DNA from 2 places in the Halomonas sp. GD1P12 genome. Region 1 is predicted to be linked to the other one. Evidence: predicted binding sites of a transcription regulator. Region 1 holds the regulator's gene; the other holds the start of a gene.

Evidence for each region. The regulator sigma-54, encoded in region 1, starts transcription at its own class of promoters, with help from an activator protein. The targets are predictions, from matches to a motif close to TGGCACNNNNNTTGCTNT.
Region 2: the regulator sigma-54 is predicted to act here: its motif matches at 2,162-2,179, upstream of OCT39_RS16170 (amino acid ABC transporter substrate-binding protein).

Annotation. Positions count from the first base shown of each region.
Region 1 is NZ_CP107007.1:2,124,321-2,127,703, forward strand. It holds gene lptC (LPS export ABC transporter periplasmic protein LptC) at 1-61, shown strand, start outside; gene lptA (lipopolysaccharide transport periplasmic protein LptA) at 64-555, shown strand; gene lptB (LPS export ABC transporter ATP-binding protein) at 590-1,315, shown strand; gene OCT39_RS09955 (RNA polymerase factor sigma-54) at 1,421-2,833, shown strand; gene hpf (ribosome hibernation-promoting factor, HPF/YfiA family) at 2,915-3,223, shown strand; gene OCT39_RS09965 (PTS sugar transporter subunit IIA) at 3,228-3,383, shown strand, end outside.
Region 2 is NZ_CP107007.1:3,511,556-3,514,938, forward strand. It holds gene hemE (uroporphyrinogen decarboxylase) at 1-3, shown strand, start outside; gene speE (polyamine aminopropyltransferase) at 1-860, shown strand, start outside; gene OCT39_RS16165 (amino acid ABC transporter substrate-binding protein) at 963-1,988, shown strand; gene OCT39_RS16170 (amino acid ABC transporter substrate-binding protein) at 2,244-3,269, shown strand; gene OCT39_RS16175 (amino acid ABC transporter permease) at 3,349-3,383, shown strand, end outside.

The DNA of each region.
Region 1 (3,383 bases):
ACAAGCCGCCGACCCGACACCCCAGGACCCTACCGTTTCGGATTCCACCTTGCAGGAGTAGTTATGCACGCTTATTTACGAATCGCACTGCTGAGCCTGGCGCTGCCGCTGACCGCCCAGGCGCAAACCAGCCAGGCGCCCGTCGAAGTGGAAGCCGACCGGCTCGACCTCGACCAGCGTGCGGGCACCGCGGTCTATTCCGGCAACGTCAACATTCGCCAGGGCGAGATGCAGATTCGCGGCGACCGCGTCGAAATCACGCGCAACGATGCCGGCGAGCTCTCCCAGGCGACCGCCACCGGCGAGCGCGCCTATCTTCGCAACCAGCTCGAAAATGAGCCGGCGCCCATGGAGGGCTGGGCGCGACGCATCGTTTACCACGTCAGCGAGCGCCGGGTCGAGCTGATCGATCAGGCCGAGCTCACCCAGCGCAGCGACCGCTTTCGTGGCGGGCGGCTGGAGTATTTTATCGACCGCGAAGTGGTTCAGGCGCGCTCCGACGTCAGCGGTGGCGACAACCAGCGCATTCGCATGACGCTGCAGCCCGCGCAATAGGAGAGTCATCGTGTCGAGCACCCAACCTGAAGCGATCAAGACGCTTCACGCCCGCCACCTGGCCAAAAGCTACAAGCGCCGCCGGGTGGTCAAGGATATCAATCTGGAGATCACCCAGGGCAGCGTCGTGGGCCTGCTTGGCCCTAACGGGGCGGGCAAGACGACCTCGTTTTACATGATCGTGGGGCTGGTCAAGGCGGATGCCGGAAGCGTAGGTATCGACGAGCTGGATTTGACCCGGGCACCGATGCACGAACGCGCCATCGCCGGCATCGGCTATCTGCCCCAGGAGGCATCGATCTTTAGAAAGCTCTCGGTGGCCGACAACATCATGGCCATTCTGGAGACGCGCAAGGAGCTGGACCGCCCTGCCCGCCAGGCGCGCCTGGAGCAGCTGCTGGAAGATTTTCACATCACCCACATTCGCGACAACCTGGGGATGAGCCTCTCCGGTGGCGAGCGCCGCCGCGTGGAAATCGCCCGGTCGCTGGCCACTGACCCGGCCTTCATCCTGCTCGACGAACCCTTCGCCGGGGTGGATCCAATTTCCGTCGGCGAGATCAAGTCGATCATCCTTGCGCTCAAGGCGCGCCATATCGGCGTGTTGATCACCGACCACAACGTCCGTGAGACGCTGGATATCTGCGACATCGCCTATATCGTCGGCGACGGCCATATCATCGCAAGCGGCGACGCCGACGCCATTCTTGGCGATCAAAAGGTGCGCGAGGTCTATCTGGGCGCAGATTTTCGCCTCTAACCCGGTGACAACCATAAAGTTCCGGGTAGTGGCATATTTATTGCACTTGCGTCGAACCCCGTCTCGCTCTAGTGTGGAGCTTTACGAGTAACGAGTGGTTCTTCGATGGTCATGAAAGCTTCTCTACAGCTGCGCGTCGGTACGCAGCTGACCATGACACCGCAGCTGCAGCAGGCTATCGCCCTGCTGCAGCTCTCGACGTTGGACCTGCGCCAGGAGATCCAGCAGGCGCTCGACGCCAACCCGCTTTTAGAGCAGGAAGACGAATTCGGCGAAGAGACAACCCAGGAGACGCCAGAAACCGAGTGGGAAGAGAGCATCCCCCAGGAGCTTGCCACCGACAGCGAATGGTCCGACACCTACCAGGACATGGCCGCCGGTGGCAGCGGCGAAGGCCCGGATTTCGAGCGCCAGGCCACTGGCCAAAGCCTTCAGGGGCATCTGTTGTGGCAGTTGGCGATGACGGATACCAGCCCACGAGACCATGCCATTGCCGAAAGCCTGATCGATGCGCTGGATGCCAACGGCTACCTGACCCAGCCGCTTAACGACATTCGCGAAGGCCTTAAGGCCCAGGGCCTGGACGGCCTGAGCCAGCGGGAGGTGGAAAACGTGCTGCTGCGCGTGCAGCAGTTCGAGCCCACCGGCGTGTTCGCCCGCGATCTGCGCGAGTGTCTGCTGCTACAGCTGGCAGCGCTTGCCGACGATACTCCGCTGCTGATGCAGGCCCGGCGCCTGGTGCGTCAGTTTCTGGAAGCGCTGGGCAAAAACGACCTGCGCCTGTTGAAACGCCGCCTCAGCCTCGATGACGAGCAGCTCGACGATGTGGTTCGGCTGATTCGAAGCCTCGACCCGCGCCCGGGCAGCGCCTTTGGTGCCACCAACCAAAGCTACATCACCCCGGACCTGGTGGTCCGTCACGACCAGGAAGGCTGGCATCTCGAGCTCAATCCGGAGGCGCTGCCCAAGCTTCGCGTTCAGCCGGACTACGCCAGCCTCATCAAGCGCGCCGACAAGAGCCAGGACAATCAGTTCTTGAAAGAACACCTGCAGGAGGCGCGCTGGCTGATCAAGAGCCTGTCGAGTCGAAACGACACCCTTTTGCGCGTTGGCCGCGAAATCATCGCTCGCCAGATCGGTTTTCTGGAGCGCGGCGAAGAAGCGATGAAACCGTTGATTCTCGCCGACATCGCCGAAGCGGTGGAGATGCACGAGTCGACGATCTCGCGGGTCACGACGCAAAAATATATTCACACGCCCCGCGGCGTATTCGAGCTCAAGTACTTTTTCTCGAGCCAGGTGAGCGGTCAGGACGGCGGCGACAGCCACTCCAGCACCGCGATCCGCGCCCGGCTCAAAAAACTGATTCAAGACGAAACGCCAGGCAAGCCGCTATCGGACAGCCATTTGGTCACGCTACTCGAGGCCAACGGCATCAACGTGGCCAGGCGCACCGTGGCCAAATACCGCGAAGCGATGGGCATTCCCTCCTCCAGTGAGCGGCGCCGTTTACGTTAAACGGGAAACTTGCCGGCAGGGCTTTGCAATGGCGGAAAAAGGGTTACAATCGAAGGACAGTCCTGGATTAGGAGTACGTCGATGCAAGTGAACATTACCGGTCATCACCTGGAACTGACAGACGCCCTGCGTGACTACGTCAACGAGAAACTCGAGCGTATCGAACGCCACTACGACAACATCACCACCGTGCAGGTGACGCTGTCGATCGAAAAGGAGCGTCAGCAGGCCGCCTGCACGCTGCATGCTTCGGGCGCCGACGTACACGCCGAAGCCGAGGACAACGATATGTATGCCGCCATCGACGCCCTGGCCGACAAGCTCGACCGCCAACTGGTAAAACACAAGGAAAAAGCACAGGCCCGCGCCCAGGGCGCTGGCGTGCGTTAATTCGATGACCCTGGAAACCATACTCCCCCCGGAGCGCGTGCTGTTCGACGTCCCCGGGGGCAGCAAAAAACGGGTGCTGGAGTTCTTCAGCACGTTCATCGCTCAAAACACACCGAGCCTGGATAGTCAGGAAGTCTTCAGCCGGCTGGTCGGTCGTGAG
Region 2 (3,383 bases), 1.4 Mb from region 1:
TGAGCGATTTCAATCAGGACCAATGGTTTACCGAAGTATTCGACAGTCACGGCAGCGCCTTTTCGATGAAGATCACCGAGAAGCTTTGGGACGTGCAGAGTGACTATCAACACCTCGAGGTGTACGCCACCGAAACCTACGGCAACCTGATGGTGCTGGACGGCTGCGTGATGCTGACCGACCGCGACAACTTCCTCTACCACGAAATGATCGCTCATCCGGCGCTCTTTACTCACAAAGACCCGAAGCGTGTGGTGATCATCGGCGGCGGCGACTGCGGCACGCTCAAGGAAGTACTGCGCCACGAAGGCGTCGAGAAGGTTACCCAGATCGATATCGACGAGGAAGTCACTAAAGCTTCCGAGCGCTTTTTCCCGGCGCTGGTCGAGTCCAATAGTGACCCGCGTGCCGAGCTTCTGTTCGCCGACGGCGTGAAGTGGGTCAATGACGCCGAGGACGAAAGCATCGATGTCCTGATCATCGACTCCACCGACCCGGTCGGCCCGGCGGAAGGGCTGTTCAAGACCGACTTTTTGAAGCGCTGCCACCGGATTCTCAAGCCCGGCGGCGTGCTGGTGCAGCAAAGCGAGTCGCCGCTTTATCACTCGGGCTCGATCATTCGCGAGCTGCGCACGGACATGCAGGCGGCAGGCTTTGAAAGCGTGGCGACCCTCCCCTTCCCGCAGCCGGTCTATCCGTCCGGCTGGTGGAGCGTGACGCTGGCCGGCAAGGGGGCAAGCGTTGAAACCTTCCGTGAAGAGGCTGCCGCAGGCCACGAAATGCCGCTACAGTACTACACGGTAGAGGCTCATCGCGGCGCCCTGGCGCTGCCGCCGTTCATGCGCGCCGCCTTCGCCTAACGCTCATCGAGCGGCCAAAACGTTGACGAGACCGGGCACTGCCCGGTCTTTTTGATGGTATTTGTAGATCGCACGACTTTCCAATCAGAGGGAGCAATAACAATGAACAAACTCCATCGATGCAGCGGTATGGCCGGCGTGCTGGCCGCGGCGCTGTTACTCCCGGGCCTGGCCCAGGCCAATACGCTGGAGACGGTCAAGGAGCGCGGGTCGCTGCGCTGCGGGGTCAACGCCGCCCAGCCCGGCTTTTCGGCGCTGGACGACGAGGATACCTACCGGGGGCTGGATACCGACATCTGCCGGGCGGTGGCCGCCGCCGCGCTTGGCGAAGGCGCACGCGTCGAGTTCGTGCCGCTCGATTCCGTCGAGCGCTTCGCCGCGCTCCAGTCCGGTGAAGTCGACGTGCTGGCTCGCACCACGACCTGGACCTCGAGTCGCGACACGACCCTTGGCCTTCACTTCACCGGGGTGAGCTACTTCGATGGTCAGGCGTTCATGGTGGCAAGCGACCTGGGGGTGCAAAGCGCGCGCGAACTCGACGGGGCGGCGGTGTGCACCCAGTCCGGCACCACCAGCGAGCTCAACCTGGCCGACTACTTTCGCCGCCACGACATGACCTTCGAAGCAGTGGTCTTCGACGCCCCGGAGCAGTCGATCATCGGCTTCGAGGAGGGCCGCTGCGACGTGCTGAGCTCGGACTCTTCGCAGCTCTACGCCCAGCGCATGCAGCTTCGTGATCCGGACATGGCGGTGGTGCTGCCCGAGGTCATCTCGAAAGAGCCGCTGGGGCCGGCGGTGCGCCAGGGCGACGATCAGTGGTTCAACATCGTCAAGTGGTCGCTCTATGCCATGCTCAACGCCGAGGAACTGGGCGTGAGCCAAACCAACGTCGATGACATGCTCAAGGAGGACGCCCCGGAGGTGATGCGCCTACTGGGCCGCGACGGCGATTTTGGCGAGGGCATGGGACTTGACGCCGACTGGGCCTATCAAATCATCAAGCAGGTCGGCAACTACGCCGACGCCTTCGATCGCAACGTTGGCACGGGTTCACCGTTTAATATCGGCCGCGGGCTAAACGCGCTGTGGAAAGATGGCGGTGTGCAGTACGCCCCGCCCATTCGCTAGGCGCGCCGGCGCTATTTGGCTGTTTTTGCTCGACGAATTTCAAACAAACGTTTGGAAGTCGCACCAAAAGAGAGCGATGCGTAGCCGATTCCGCACCGTTTTACACCACCACTTTGGTCATAACGTTGGCGCTTTTGCGTTGAAAAGCGCTGAATGAGTCGCCAAGTCCTTTCTGGCATCTTCCTTGCTAGCGTTAGAGGTGTCATGCACTACCGGCATGTATAACGATATTCAAATAACAGGACGGGAAACACCATGTTCAATAAGAAAAACGCGGTACTGCTGGCCTCTGCCGGCGCTCTTACCCTATCCGGTGTCGCGAGCGTTCAGGCGGACGTATTGGAAGATACGCGCTCACGAGGCGCCGTGCAGTGTGGCGTGAGCGATGGCCTGCCGGGGTTCTCCGCCCCCAACGATAGCGGCGAGTGGCAGGGGCTCGACGTCGATATCTGCCGCGCCGTGGCCGCCGCGGTACTGGGCGATGCCGACGCGGTCAACTACATCTCGCTCAACGCCGTCGAGCGCTTCACCGCGCTGCAGTCGGGCGAGGTCGACGTGCTGTCGCGTAACACCACCTGGACCACCACCCGCGACACGACACTCGGCCTCAACTTCGCCGGCGTCACCTTCTACGACGGTATCGGCTTCATGGTCAACCGCGACTTAGGGCTCAGTGGCGCCGATGAACTCGACGGTGCGGCGATCTGTATTCAGTCCGGCACCACCACCGAGCTCAACGTGGCGGACTACTTCCGCGCCAACGACATGGCGTTCGACCCGATCGTTTTCGACACCTCCGAGCAGACCGTGGGCGGCTTCCAATCCGGGCGCTGCGACGTACTGACCTCCGATACCTCTCAGCTGGCGGCGCTGCGCATCCAGCTCGACGACCCGGAAGGCGCGGTCATCCTGCCGGACATCATCTCGAAAGAGCCGCTGGGCCCGGTGGTACGCCAGGGCGACGACACCTGGTTCAACATCGTCAAGTGGTCGCTGTTCGCGATGCTCAACGCCGAGGAGTACGGCATCACCTCTGAAAACGTCGACGACATGATGGACAGCGAAAACCCGGACGTCGCGCGTATCCTGGGTCAGGACGGTAATTACGGCGAAGGCATGGGCCTTGAGGCCGACTGGGCGTACAACATCATCAGCCAGGTCGGTAACTACGCCGAGAGCTACGACCGAAACGTCGGCATGGATTCCCCGCTCGAGATCGAACGCGGCGTCAACGCGCTGTGGAACCAGGGCGGCTTCCACTACGCACCGCCGATTCGCTAAGCGTCTCGCAATACCCGGCCCGCCGTGCATCGCCCGGCGGGCCGTTTGATCGATCCTGCCGTATCGCGGAGACGCCTTCATGTCAGCAAGACCAACCGCTCGCCCGGGGGGCCA